One region of the Agrobacterium sp. 16-2014-1-2a genome, then DNA from elsewhere that is predicted to be linked to it. Evidence: predicted binding sites of a transcription regulator. Region 1 holds the regulator's gene; each other region holds the start of a gene.
What was found. The regulator LexA, encoded in region 1, represses DNA repair genes until DNA is damaged. The targets are predictions, from matches to a motif close to TGTTCNNNNTGTGTTCNG.

Region 2: the regulator LexA is predicted to act here: its motif matches at 1,841-1,858, upstream of uvrA (excinuclease ABC subunit UvrA).
Region 3: the regulator LexA is predicted to act here: its motif matches at 2,297-2,314, upstream of ACQZ45_RS14925 (ATP-dependent helicase).
Region 4: the regulator LexA is predicted to act here: its motif matches at 1,538-1,555, upstream of ACQZ45_RS05670 (MazG nucleotide pyrophosphohydrolase domain-containing protein).

What each region holds. Positions count from the first base shown of each region.
Region 1 is NZ_JBNWBX010000001.1:437,980-441,635, forward strand. It holds gene kdsA (3-deoxy-8-phosphooctulonate synthase) at 1-764, opposite strand, end outside; gene ACQZ45_RS02185 (VOC family protein) at 764-1,645, opposite strand; gene lexA (transcriptional repressor LexA) at 1,857-2,579, shown strand; gene ACQZ45_RS02195 (glutathione S-transferase family protein) at 3,019-3,656, shown strand, end outside.
Region 2 is NZ_JBNWBX010000001.1:331,877-335,532, reverse strand. It holds gene ACQZ45_RS01655 (CBS domain-containing protein) at 1-1,085, shown strand, start outside; gene ACQZ45_RS01650 (single-stranded DNA-binding protein) at 1,151-1,726, opposite strand; gene uvrA (excinuclease ABC subunit UvrA) at 1,992-3,656, shown strand, end outside.
Region 3 is NZ_JBNWBX010000004.1:159,417-163,072, forward strand. It holds gene dinB (DNA polymerase IV) at 1-113, opposite strand, end outside; gene ACQZ45_RS14925 (ATP-dependent helicase) at 137-2,203, opposite strand; gene ACQZ45_RS14930 (carboxylesterase family protein) at 2,491-3,228, shown strand; gene ACQZ45_RS14935 (LacI family DNA-binding transcriptional regulator) at 3,439-3,656, shown strand, end outside.
Region 4 is NZ_JBNWBX010000001.1:1,118,421-1,122,076, reverse strand. It holds gene pdxH (pyridoxamine 5'-phosphate oxidase) at 1-595, shown strand, start outside; gene ACQZ45_RS05675 (TSUP family transporter) at 627-1,406, opposite strand; gene ACQZ45_RS05670 (MazG nucleotide pyrophosphohydrolase domain-containing protein) at 1,557-1,862, shown strand; gene ACQZ45_RS05665 (HAD family hydrolase) at 2,130-2,804, opposite strand; gene ACQZ45_RS05660 (bleomycin resistance protein) at 2,811-3,248, opposite strand; gene tldD (metalloprotease TldD) at 3,524-3,656, opposite strand, start outside.

The sequences.
Region 1 (3,656 bases):
TCTGACGGCGCATTGTCCGGATCCTCATGCGTCTCGATGAAGAGGCCGGCCACGCCAACCGCAACGGCCGCACGCGCCAACGTCTCGACGAATTCGCGCTGGCCACCTGTGGAGCCGCCCTGCCCGCCCGGTTGCTGCACCGAATGGGTGGCATCGAACACGACAGGTGCGCCGAGCGCTGCCATGATCGGCAAAGAGCGCATGTCGGAAACCAGCGTGTTGTAACCGAAGGACGCACCGCGCTCGCACAACATCACATTCGGATTGCCGCTCTCATTGAGCTTGGCAAGCACGTTCTTCATGTCCCAGGGCGCCAGAAACTGGCCTTTCTTGACGTTGATGACGCGGCCGGTTTTGGCGGCAGCAACGAGAAGATCGGTCTGGCGGCTGAGGAACGCCGGAATCTGCAGCACGTCCACTACCTCGGAAACGATGGCGCATTGCTCTTCCGTGTGGATGTCGGTCAGAAGAGGAAAACCGAATTCCTTTTTGAGATCGGCAAAAACCTGCATCGCGTTATCCAGGCCGATGCCGCGTTTTCCGGAAAGCGAAGTGCGGTTCGCCTTGTCGAAAGAAGACTTGTAGACAAGCCCTACTCCCAGCTTGTCGCAAAGCTCCTTCAGGACGCCAGCGATCATGAAGGCATGTTCGCGGCTTTCCATCTGGCAGGGACCGGCAATCAGCGAAAACCGCTCGGTATTCGAGAAGGAAACCTTGCTGGCGCCGTCGCCGGCAGTGACTTTAAGATTGTTCGTAACGCTCATCATTTTTCCTCGAAGGCGAAGGCAACACCCTGACCGGGTGCTGCGGGCACCACCAGACGGCCGTCCGCTTTTGCGCAGGACACGCCATTAGCAGCAAGCACCGCCTCTGTCACGGCAAGATCGTGTGACGAAAAGACGATGCCCGCGCCGCGCAATCCGCATTCGTTGCCATCCTGAGCATTCAGGGTCTGCCCGCCGAAAGGCGGTTTTCCGGTCAATCTGATGCTGGCATTGCCGGTCGCGAAAACCATATCACCGCCCGGAGACCTTTTGCCTTCACAGCCAAACACTGTCTCGATCAGGCCCGCCACCTTCATATTGCCGCCGGAAAACAGGACGATTTCACTCAGGCCGGTGACACCATTGGCGTGGCGCTCCAGCATGGTGCGATCGCCCGGAAGGGCTTGAAGCCGTTGACAACTGAACAAAAAGAAATCCGCGGCCGCCCCGCTTGCAGCAAAAGCCAGCCGGAACGCCGCCTCGCCTTGCGAGCCATCCGGCATACGAACAGGCCGCGAAAACTCGAACACATCGCCCGCCGAAAGGCCGGCTGCCCGAAACCGCTCATGGTCAACCAAGGCGTCTTCAGTCCTGGCGACAAGAGCCGAAAAACCCTCCTGCCCGTCCCGTTGCCGGAAGGCCACATCCCTGCCGGTGAACACATCACCCCTCTCTATTGACGCATTATATTTAGCCGAATCAGCAATTGCGAGCGGCTCCAGATAGGTGCCATCGGCGAAAAATACGCAGGCATTTTGGGTGCCGAAAGGATGCAGAGCCTCCGGCGCAACCGTAAAGCCAAGACTGACGAGGCGCTTCACGGCGACGCCTATGACTTCCACGGGCAAAACGAGATGGTCAACGCTATAGGGTTTCGTCATGAAAATGTATCCTGCTGGCCTTCCGCCCGGAGCATGTCGGGACGGTTTTGACCGCACAAAAGCACAATTGCGTGCTATGAGGCAAATCATCACAGCAACAGATGGCACCTTCACGAAATTTTAGGGGATTGCAGAACACATATGGAACATATAGTGTTCGTTCTGTATTTGTTTCGCGACTTCCACTACGATTCTAAAGGGTGTTTTCCTCATGCTCACGCGCAAACAGCAGGAATTGCTTCTCTTCATTCATGAACGAATGAAAGAGTCCGGCGTGCCGCCCTCCTTCGATGAAATGAAGGACGCACTCGATCTTGCTTCGAAATCCGGCATCCACCGCCTGATAACCGCTCTCGAAGAGCGCGGGTTCATTCGTCGGCTACCAAATAGAGCTCGGGCGCTGGAAGTCATCAAGCTGCCCGAGGCTTATACGCCGGGTGCAAGGCCGCAGCGCGGCTTTTCGCCAAGCGTTATCGAAGGCAGCCTTGGCAAGCCCAAAACGCCGGAACCGGCCCCTGCCCCCAAGACGCCGGCCAACGATCTGGGCGGGGCTGTCACCGTGCCGGTCATGGGCCGCATCGCTGCGGGCGTGCCAATTTCCGCCATCCAGAACAACACCCATGATGTGGCAGTGCCAGTAGACATGCTTGGCACGGGCGAACATTACGCGCTTGAGGTCAAGGGTGATTCGATGATCGAGGCCGGCATTTTCGACGGCGACACAGTCATCATCCGCAACGGCAACACCGCCAATCCCGGGGACATCGTTGTGGCTCTGGTGGATGACGAGGAAGCCACGCTGAAGCGCTTCCGCCGCAAGGGAGCCTCCATTGCGCTCGAGGCGGCAAACCCAGCCTATGAGACCCGTATCTTCGGGCCCGACCGGGTTAAAATTCAGGGCAAACTGGTGGGGCTGATCCGCCGCTACCATTGATCTTATCGAACCGAACGTATTCACTTTATAATAGGCGTCATCGTGAAGATGGCGCCTATATTGGGTTTGGCTTTTTCCAAACGTGGCGGGCTTTTGCGGGTGCACGAGGATATGCGCCATCCAGCCTATGCGCGTTGCCCTTTCTAAACTGAGTTCCTGCTCCATAAAGATGCTTCGGTTTCGCTACAGGCGTGGTGGCGAATGGGCTGCTCGCTGTAATTGTCGAAGCGATCCCATCCGCTGTTTTTTAGCGACGTTGTTCTGTCGTGTTGCACAGTCAGTTTTAGTCGTCACCAAAGGGTGACTTATCGCAAGGCGCGCTCTCAGCGGCCCCACATCACCATTCATCAACGGCGTTTATGGGAGCCATGGATAATTTTCGATATTCCGTGAACGCTTGGCAGGTGTAGAAATACGCGTCATATCCGGGAGATACGCCATGTACGATCTTTATATAGCCAACAAGAACTATTCTTCATGGTCGCTGCGGCCGTGGGTATTGATGCGCACGCTCGGTATCGCCTTCGATGAAAAGCTCATTCCGTTCGGCGAAGGCGTCTCTTTCTCCTCCTTTTCGCCGACGGGCAAGGTGCCCTGCCTGGTCGACGAGGGTATGACGGTTTGGGAAACGCTTTCGATCGTCGAATATCTTGCCGAAAGACACCAGGGTGTCTGGGCAAGCGACAAGCATGCGAGGGCCTGGTCGCGTTCGGCCGCAAGTGAGATGCATGCCGGCTTTTCCTCGCTGCGCAATCTCTATCCCATGTCGGTGGGCATTCGGGTCAAACCCAGGGGCGGCGATGCCGGACTTAAGGCCGATATAAAGCGGATCGATGCGTTGTGGAGCGAGGGTCTTACAAAATTCGGCGGGCCATATCTTGCCGGTCAAAAGTTCACGGCGGTCGATGCTTTCTTCTGCCCGGTTGCATTCCGTTTCCAGACCTATGGCAGCGCGGATCTTTCGCCAGCAGCGAAAGCCTATTGCGACCTGCTGCTCGCCCTGCCTGCCATGCAAGAATGGTACGAGGCCGGTTTGAAGGAGAGCTGGCGCGACGCTGGTCATGAAGAGGAAGTTGG
Region 2 (3,656 bases), 110 kb from region 1:
GCGCTGCGGCGGGCGCCTTCGTCGGCATTTCGCTGACGGGACTTCTGGGCAGCCTTGCTTTCCGCTTAGACCCTACCCTGCCCGCCATGATCGCGCCGATGGGCGCCTCGGCGGTGCTTTTATTCGCCGTGCCATCCAGCCCCCTTGCGCAGCCCTGGTCGATCCTCTGCGGTAACATCGTGTCGGCTTTCGTGGGCGTGACGGTGGCTCTACTCGTTCCGGATATTTTCCTTGCCAGCGCGCTTGCCATAAGCCTTGCCATTGCTGCCATGATGGCGCTGCGCTGCCTGCACCCGCCAAGCGGCGCGGTGGCGCTGACGGCCGTTCTCGGCGGTCCCGCCGTGCATAGTCTCGGCTATGGCTTTATTCTCTGGCCGGTCGCCGGAAACTCGCTCATCCTTCTCATCCTCGCGCTCGTTTATAACAATGCCACCGGCCGCGCCTATCCGCACGGCCTGAGGTTTGGAAAGGCCAGCCACGGCACGGCAGACCCGACGCCGATACAGAAAATCGGCTTTTCCTCAGCCGATCTGGACGAGGTGCTGAAGGAATATGACGAGGTTCTCGATATTGATCGCGATGTGCTGGAGATGATTTTGCGCAAGACGGAATTGCGCTCCTGGCGCCGCCGCGCCCTCCACCTCGATTGCGCCAGCGTCATGTCGCGCGATGTGGTCGGCGTCGCCCCGGATGATAGCCTGCGCCACGCCCATTCACTGATGCGCAACCGCCATTTCAAGGCTCTGCCCGTGACCAACGACAGGGCCGAAATCGTCGGCATCGTCACTCAGACGGATTTTCTTGAAAAGGCTAGCTGGAGAAACGGCCGCCCTTCCATCGGTTTCCTGCAGCGCCTGCGCCTTATCCTCTCAGGCGAAAGCGCACCTAACGATACCGTCAAGGATATCATGACATCGCCTGTTAGAACCGTGCGGCCGGAAACGGCGATCGAGGAAGCAATCATCCGCTTTGCGGAGGAAGGCCTGCATTACCTGCCGGTGATCGACGCCAACGGCAAGATGGTGGGTATTCTTTCGCAGTCCGATGTCATGGTTGCGATGCTGGCGGACAAAGCCGCGGCATAGGTCGTCGCGACCTTGAAGCGGGCAACCGGTTCGACCGGCGCCCGCCCCGTCAATCTCGGTCCCGATCAGAACGGGATATCGTCGTCCATGTCACTGGAGAAGCCGCCGGAAGGCTGGCTGCCGCCACGCGAGGCACCGCCGCGGGCCGCCGGCTGCTGGTCGTAACCGCCACCGTAGTTACCGCCGCCGCTGCCATAATCTCCACCGCCGATGTCGCCACCGCTGCGGCTGCCGCCGCCACCTTCGCCGCGACCGTCGAGCATCGTCAGCGTGGAGTTGAAGCCCTGCAGTACCACTTCGGTGGAGTAACGGTCGTTACCGGTCTGGTCCTGCCACTTGCGCGTCTGCAGCTGGCCTTCAATATAGAGCTTGGCGCCCTTTTTCACATATTGTTCGACAACCTTGCACAGGCCTTCGTTGAAAACGACGACCGTGTGCCATTCTGTCTTTTCCTTGCGCTCGCCGCTGTTGCGGTCCCGCCACGTCTCCGACGTGGCGATACGCAGATTGGCAATCGGACGGCCGTCCTGCGTCCGGCGAATTTCGGGATCGGCGCCAACGTTCCCAATCAGAATTACCTTGTTTACGCTACCAGCCATCTCGTCATCCTGTCCGCCAGCCATCGTGACCGGCAATTGCATTTCAAAAAATCCCGCACACAATAACCATCGCCGCCCGCAAAGGGCACCGCAACGGGGAACAATCCACAGCGAATAATCCCGACTTTCTCAGAGAGTACATTCGCACTTGCAATTTGTTCCTTTTTTGTTCTATTAAATCACGAAATTCGAGTCAAGTGAGCCGAAAAGCCATCGATCGATAGGGAATAAACCTCGACACGTCCGGTTGCGTCACTACATAAGGACGCGCCGCCATCAGGCCTGTTAATTTTGTCCGAGCTTTATCATGAGTGAACTGAAGACGATTTCCATCCGTGGTGCCCGTGAGCATAACCTCAAGGGTATCGATCTGGATCTACCGCGCAATAAGCTGATCGTCATGACCGGGCTCTCCGGCTCGGGCAAGTCGTCGCTCGCCTTCGACACAATCTATGCTGAGGGCCAGCGCCGTTATGTCGAGAGCCTCTCGGCCTATGCGCGCCAGTTCCTCGAAATGATGCAGAAGCCGGATGTAGACCGCATCGAGGGGCTTTCTCCGGCGATTTCCATCGAGCAGAAAACCACCTCGAAGAACCCGCGCTCCACGGTCGGCACGGTCACGGAAATCTACGACTATATGCGCCTGCTGTTTGCGCGTGTCGGCGTGCCTTACTCGCCGGCGACGGGCCTGCCGATCGAGAGCCAGACGGTCAGCCAGATGGTCGACCGTATCCTTGCCTTCGAGGAAGGCACGCGCCTTTATATTCTCGCGCCGATCGTGCGCGGCCGCAAAGGCGAATATAAAAAGGAACTCGCCGAGCTGATGAAGAAGGGCTTCCAGCGCGTCAAGGTGGATGGCCAGTTCTACGAGATCGCTGACGTTCCCGTCCTCGACAAGAAGTACAAACACGATATCGATGTGGTGGTGGACCGCGCCGTCGTGCGCCCGGATATGGCAGCACGCCTTGCCGACAGTCTCGAGACCTGCCTCAAGCTTGCCGACGGGTTGGCAGTGGCCGAATTTGCCGACAAGCCCCTGCCGCCGGAAGAAACCTCGGCTGGCGGCTCCGCAAACAAATCGCTCAATGAGACCCACGAGCGTATGCTGTTTTCGGAAAAATTCGCCTGCCCGGTCTCCGGCTTCACCATCCCGGAAATCGAGCCCCGGCTTTTCTCCTTCAACAATCCCTTCGGCGCCTGCCCCACCTGTGACGGTCTCGGCTCGCAGCAGAAGGTGGACGAAAACCTGATCGTGCCCGAACCTGCACGCACCCTGCGGGATGGCGCGATCGCCCCCTGGGCCAAGTCGTCTTCCCCCTATTACAACCAGACGCTGGAGGCGCTGGGCAAGGCCTTCGGTTTCAAGCTGTCGAGCAAATGGACGGACCTTTCGAAAGAGGCGCAGCACGCCATTCTCCAGGGCACTGACGACAAGATCGAGTTCAACTATCAGGACGGTGCGCGCTCCTACAAGACGGTGAAGAATTTCGAAGGCATCGTTCCCAATCTGGAGCGTCGCTGGAAAGAGACTGACAGCGCCTGGGCGCGCGAGGAAATCGAGCGTTATATGTCGGCGGCCCCCTGCCCGGCCTGCGCCGGCTATCGCCTGAAGCCGGAAGCGCTCGCCGTCAAGATCAACAGAATGCACATCGGCGAAGTCACCCAGATGTCGATCCGTATGGCACGCGACTGGTTCGAGACGCTGCCGGAAAATCTGAACGCCAAACAGAACGAGATCGCGGTTCGCATCCTCAAGGAAATCCGCGAACGTCTGCGATTCCTCAACGATGTCGGGCTGGATTATCTCAGCCTATCACGCAACTCCGGCACGCTTTCCGGCGGAGAAAGCCAGCGCATCCGGCTTGCGTCGCAGATCGGCTCCGGCCTCACCGGCGTTCTCTATGTTCTAGATGAGCCGTCCATCGGCCTTCATCAGCGTGACAATGCCCGCCTGCTCGATACGCTGAAGCAC
Region 3 (3,656 bases), on a different contig from region 1:
CCGCCGACGGCGACGGGCAGGCCGCGAAGTGCGGGGTTGTCGCGTTGCTCCACCGATGCATAAAAGGCATCCATGTCGATATGGATGATCTTTCGAACAGCCGTGTTATCCATCGTTCCAGCCTATACGATCTTCCCTATTTCCACATCGCCCGCATCCGCGCGCCTACATCGATGCGGATCTGCTGTGCGCTGCGCTCGGAGGCTGCGGCCGAAACCAGGGGCCAGGTGGCGGTTTCAAAGAACTGCAGCAAAGTTGCCGGTATGAAGCGGGTTCTAGCGGCATAGACATGCCGGTCGCCCTGCGCGTTCTGGCCATGGGTGAAGAACCGTTGCGGGGTTATCAGTGACAGACTGTCCTTGGCGCGAGTCATGGCGACATAGAGCAACCGGCGTTCCTCCTCTACTTCATGCGTGGAGCCGACGCCCAGATCGGAGGGTATGCAGCCATCGACCACGTTCAGGATAAAGACGGAGCGCCATTCCTGGCCTTTCGCCGAATGAATGGTTGAAAGCGTCAGGTAATCCTCATCGAGCAGCGGCACGCCTGCCTGATCGCTGGTGGCATCCGGTGGATCGAGCGTCAGTTCGGTGAGGAAGCGTTCGCGGGAAGGATAGCCGCCGGCAATCTGCTCGAGTTGCAGCAAATCGGCCTTCCGCGTCTCGGCATCCACATGGATGCGTTCGAGGTGGGGCTCGTACCAGAGCCGCGCCTGCTCGATATCTGATGGCCAGCCGCCGTGCGATTTTCGCATGTTCGCCAGCAACTGCACGAAGGATACCCAGTCATCACCGGTTTTGGGTGGCGGCGGAATTTCGGCAAGGGCGAGCAGAGGTTCCGGGTCTGCCGCAATCGTATCGAGAATATTGCCGGCTTTCTTCGGCCCGATACCCGGCAGCATCTGAAGTAGCCTGAAACCTGCGACGCGGTCGCGCGGGTTTTGCGCGAACCGCAATACCGCCAGCATGTCCTTTACATGGGCACTGTCGAGAAACTTCAGGCCGCCAAATTTGACGAAGGGAATGTTGCGGCGTGTAAGTTCAACTTCAAGCGGCCCGCTATGACTGGAGGTGCGAAACAGCACGGCCTGTTGCTTCAGCGTCATGCCGGTCTCACGATTGGCCAGCACCTGGTCGATAATGAAGTTCGCCTGCTCGGTTTCGCTTTTTACTGTCACGAGCTTCGGCCGCTCGAGTGACTGTCGTTCGGTCCAGAGGTTTTTGGTGAATCGCTCACGGGCAAGGTCGATGACACCATTGGCGGCAGCCAGTATCGGCTGTGTCGAGCGATAGTTGCGATCAAGGGTGATAATATCGGCAGGCGGGCTGAAAGATGCCGGAAAATCAAGGATATTGCGCACCGTTGCTGCCCGGAACGAATAGATCGACTGGGCATCGTCACCCACCACGGTCAACCCGCGACCGCCCGGCTTCAGTGCCATCAGCACCGCGGCCTGCAGCCGGTTGGTATCCTGATATTCGTCGACCATCACGTGGTCGAAACGATTGCCGATATCGCCTGCAAGGTCGGGATCGCTGACCATCTGGGCCCAGTAGAGCAGAAGATCGTCGTAATCGAGAACGTTCTGGGCCTGCTTGGCCTCCACATAGGCGGCGAATAATTGCTTGAGTTCTTCTTCCCAGCTGGACACCCATGGATAGTGCTGGCGCAGGATTTCTTTCAGCGGCGTTTGTGAATTGACGGCGCGCGAATAGATCGCAAGGCAGGTGCCCTTTGTCGGAAAACGGCTCTCGGTCTTGGAGAAACCCAGTTCGTGTCGGGCAAGGTTCATCAGATCAGCGCTGTCTTCGCGGTCGTGGATCGTGAAATCCACGTCCAGTCCAATCTGTTCCGCATAGATTCGCAAGAGGCGCGCGCCGATCCCGTGAAACGTGCCGGACCAGGTCATCGCATCCGTGAGGGCTCCGGCGTTAGCGCCGATGACCTGCTTGCAGATACGCTCGACACGACGCGACATTTCGGAAGCGGCACGCCGTGAAAACGTCATCAGCAGGATGCGGCGAGGATCAGCGCCATTAACGATCAGATGCGCCACCCGGTGCGCCAGCGTATTGGTCTTGCCGGAACCGGCACCGGCGATAATCAGCAACGGTCCCGCCGTGTGTCCGCCTGAAGGCCCAACGCCATGTTCCACGGCCTTGCGTTGCTGCTCGTTCAGTTTGTCCAGATAGGCAACCGCCATGCCTGCATCCTTGATATTTGCCTATCCGCACGAAGACGGCATTTTTCAAAAGCACTCTTGTTGCAATGATTAGCAAAAACTCAAACAGCAGGCCAGAACAAATAATGAACGCATGTCTCTGTCCTCCACACTGCGGTGGACAAGCCTGGCTGATCGATAGTCGCAGCCTCAATCGGGTTCCGCATGGCGTGTTGACCGGCATGCTTTTCAAACCACTGAACCAACCCGGCGGCTGATGAGTTCACCAGTCGCGTCTTGGAAGACGTGTTTGTTGGGAGGACAAAAGCATGAAGCATCTTAAACTATGCCTGATCGCTGTTGCGGCACTGGCCACATCGACATTTGCGTTTGCCGAGCAGAAGGCCATGAGGTCTGACGCCACGATCGCGTCGGATATCAATTATCTGCTTTATACGCCCAAAGACTATGCCGGTTCGGACAAAACCTATCCTCTCGTGGTATGGCTGCATGGCGGCGATCAGGGCGGGAGCGACGTCGAAAAGCTGCGCCGCAACGGTCTGCCAAAATTGATCGAAGGGGGCCGTGATTTTCCTTTCATGGTGTTTTCGCCACAAAATCCGAGCGAGGAACTGCTTTATCCGATCGAACGTGTCGCAAGCGTCCTGGCTTCCGTTGTGGCGGATCATCGGGTGGACCGCAGCCGTATCTATCTGATTGGATATAGCCGGGGAGGGTTCGGCGCCTGGTCAATGGCCGAGCAGTTTCCACAAACTTTTGCTGCGGTCGTCCCAATTGCCGGTGGCGGCATCCGCCATTACCTCAACCGCACCAATGAAAAGACAGCATTCTGGGCCTTTCACGGCTCAAGGGATGAGGTGATTCCTTTGTCCGATACTGTTGTCCTCGTTCAGCGTCTCCAGGAACTGAAACGTAATGTGCGGCTGACGGTTTTTGAAGATACGAACCATGAAGAGGTGGAGGCAAAAGTGCTCGACGATGAGGCGATGTGGACCTGGCTTCTCCAGCAAAAGCTTGCAGACGCAAAGACGCCTTCGGTACCCTGAACCCGCAGCGGGCACCATTTACCGATGGTATGAAAGCCCATAACCCAGCGCGGCCGTCATAAGGCCGGGCTGGCCGCCTCATAAGCCTTCGTCAAAACATCTCTCCGCAAGCGTGTCTTTCCCCTCTTGACACAGAGTAGGGAGGCCATGCTAATACGCATTAACAGCTAATACGTATTAGCAGGCAACGAATGTCGGGGAGGGCATTGCGTGACCAGCCATAAACGCCTTACTCAGAACGATATTGCGAAGCTTGCCGGCGTCAGTCAGGCAACAGTATCGCTTGTTTTGAACGGCGCGCCGACCGCGATTGCACGTATCCCGGCTGAAACACGCGAACGCGTACAGGCGGTCATTCGCAAGACGGGTTATGTCGCCGACCCGATCGCGCGCCGCATGGCCAAGGGGCTTAATCGCATCCTCGGCGT
Region 4 (3,656 bases), 680 kb from region 1:
TGACTTCACTGAAGAAAATGAACCGTTCACGCTTTTTGCCGAATGGCTGAAGGACGCGACGGCCTCCGAAATCAACGATCCGAACGCGGTAGCACTCGCAACCGTCGATGAAAACGGCCTGCCGAATGTGCGCATGGTGCTGCTGAAGGACGTCGACGATCGCGGCTTCGTTTTCTATACGAATTTCGAAAGCCAGAAGGGGCGCGAGATCCTGGGCCAGAAAAAAGCGGCCATGTGTTTCCACTGGAAAAGCCTGCGCCGGCAGGTGCGTCTGCGCGGCGAGGTGGAGATCGTTACCGACGCGGAAGCGGATAGCTATTACGCCTCGCGTCCGCGCGGAAGCCGCATCGGCGCCTGGGCGTCGAAGCAGTCGCGGCCGCTGGAAGGCCGGTTTGCGCTGGAAAAGGCGGTTGCCGAATACACCGCGAAATATGCGATCGGCGATATTCCGCGCCCCTCCTACTGGTCCGGTTTCCGCATTCGCCCGGTCAGCATCGAGTTCTGGCACGACCGCAAGTTCCGCCTGCACGACCGTGTCGAATTCCGCCGCGAGACGCCGGATGAACCGTGGTCCAAGGTCCGCATGTATCCTTGAAAGCTGCAGGGGGCAGGCCGTCCTTGCCTGCCTATTTCAGCAGCGAATCAAATAGCGGCAGGCCGATGACGGCGGAAATGGCGATCAGGCCGTAGCAGATGCGCCTGAACGCCGCCTCGTCGGCAAGCCCGTGCAGCCGCGCACCGGCATAAAGACCCGCCCCGTAAAACGGCAGGGCCAGCAGGAAAAAAACAAAGACGTCAGCGGTGAACAGGCCACCAAAAAAATAGCTGGTGGCGGATATCACGGTCGAAATCGCGAAATAGAGAATGACATTGGCGCGCACGAAAGCGCCCTTGAGGGCGCCGCCAAGCCAATAGGCGACGATGGGTGGACCGCCCAGTTGCGCCGCACCTGAAAACAGCCCGGCAACAAGCCCGGTGAACAGGGTGAGCGGCGTTTTCGGCCGGCCGCTGTAACGCCAGCCGGAAACGAGAAATAACAGCAGCACGACAACCACGATGGAAATGATCCAGCGCAGGGTGAGCGGATCCCCGCCGGAAAGCAGCAGCGTTCCAAGCGGGACGCCGACAAGCGCACCGGCTGCCATGGTGAAGACTTCACGCCGGTCGGCCATGCGCCAGGCCGGCGGTATCATGCCGAGCGTCAAAACGCCGTCCACCACAAGAAGAACCACCGAGGCGATGCGCGGGCCGACAATGGCGCTTGCCAGCGGAATGAAGATGAGGGCCGCACCAAAGCCGGAAAAGCCGCGGGCAAGTCCGGCGAGAAAGGCGGCGCCCGCAAACATGGCGAGCAGCGTCGGACTATGCGCGATGATGAGAGCCGAGAAAAAATCGAGGAGAGGCATGGGTGACTGCATGGGTTTCGAATACCTCTTTATCCCGCATGCAGGCACCTGTCGCGGAAATTTCAGCTGATTATCGCACGATACGCTTTCGAAACGACGCCGCCGGAGAATCGTGATCAGAGTTGTATCTCACGAACAAAGGATGAACAAATGCTTGCTGTCTTGATGCGCCAGTTTGAAGCTGCCTCACAGAAATACGCCGAGGAAAATAGGATCATCCGCGATCCCGACTGGTATATGCTGAAGCTTCAGGAGGAGGTTGGTGAGGTCACGCAGGCCTGGAACCGGATGACGGGGCGTGGGCGCAGCAAAGACAGAAGCGAAGAGGAGATGAAACGGGATCTGGCCGACGAAACCGCCGATCTCTTGGGCCACGTGTTGCTGCTCGCCCATTGTAACGGTCTCGACATCGAAGCATCGATAGAGCGCAAGTGGCGTTTTACACCGTCGGTTTGACAGTTTGCGGGGAGGGACTCGATCCTAGCGCTGCGACTCTGTCGCTGCCGCGATTATGAGAGCGAAACGATAGAGAGCAGAGCTGCGAGAATGGCGGCCACCGGTGTCATGACCTGCCGCAGGGTAATCTGAAATGCGGAAAGAGCGAGCAATATCAGCGCCGCGCCGTTTATGAATGTGCCGACAAATGCATTCGAGCAGGATCGGCCTGTCAGCCTATATGTGAGACACCATAAAGACCAATGGCTAAAGGCATGTGACGCGCCTTCATGCCTCTGATAACGGCGCCTGTTGCAGGAGACCGGCAACCGCATGAAGATCGCTTGAAACGGCGATGCATTTTTCCCGCATTTCCTCGGTCGGCGGCGCGACATCCGGCACCATGATCGTCATCATGCCCGCCGATGAGGCGGAGCGCACGCCGTGCCAGGAATCCTCCAGCGCCAGGCAACGGCCCGGATCGATGCCGAGACGTTTTGCGGCAGTAAGATATGGCATGGGCGACGGCTTCGGCTCCGAATAGTCGCCGCGGGCGACGATGGTATCGAAACGTTTGAGCAGGTCATAGGGGCCGAGATGACGCGTGACGGAATCGTGCCGCGAGGAGGTGGCGATGGCGCGGCGTATATCGAGCCTGTCGAGAAGATCGAGGATTTCGACGACGCCGGGTTTCAGCGCCACGCCTTCTGCCATCATCACGGCAAGATGCCGGAGCCAGGCGTCACGGAAGCTGTCGATCGGAAAATCCGCGCCATAATCGGCGAAAATGGTGCCGGTAATGACATCCCACGGGCTGCCGCAGACCTTCTGATAGGTCTCTACCCGCATTCCGTGGCCGCCCTCATCTGACGCGGCCAGAAAGGAATCGCGATAAAGCGTCTCGCTTTCGATCAGCAATCCGTCCATGTCGAAAACGACAGCATGCGGGAGAAAAGGCAGCATGGCGGCTCAACCGAACCGGAAGGGGCGTTCGCCGAGGCTTTCGAACGGGCGGAGCAGGTAACCGTCCGGATCGGCGACGATGAATTGCCGGTTGCCGACCTCGACTGTGCCGCGCCTGTACCATTTTTCTTCTGACGGCAGGACAAGATCGATCGAGGCCCGCTCAAGCCGCGCGAGGATGGGCAGCAGGGAAGGAACGGCAAGTTGCAGATTCATGCCGCGGCCCAGCGGAAATTCAAGCGCTGCATTTTCCGCCACGAAGGTCCGGGTCGCACCGATCTGGTCGATCATCAGTTGCGCATCACCCAGCGCCAGATAGGCAAAGCCCTCTTCGGCGCGCTCATAAACCACATGAAAACCGATCAGGTCGCAATAAAAAGCGCGGCTTTTCTGCCAGTCGCTGACGGCTAGTTCCGGGACGAGGGCATTTCGTATGATGGTCATGGTCTCCTTTGCCGCGCAGGCCCGGCTATGGGAGGCGTGGCCTGCGGTAATGGGGCGATATTATCGTCTTCCGGGTGACTTGCCAGAGGAATCCTCATCATGGCAGCCATGTGCGGAGTTGTGGGCTGAAGCAGGTTCAACTTTTCGGCCTACCACAGCCTTTCTCACCTCATGCCGTACATGATCCGGCACCCAGTCAGCCCAAGTCCTTGGGCTGCAAAGACTCCTTTCGCCAAGCGGACACGGGTAGGCTCGATTCCGGCTCGAGGCCGGAACTACGCCTTCGTGCCGCCGACGGTGATCTGGTCCATGCGCAGATGCGGCTGGCCGACGCCAACCGGAACCCATTGCCCGGCCTTGCCGCAATTGCCGATGCCGGTGTCCAGTTTCGAATCGTTGCCGATCATC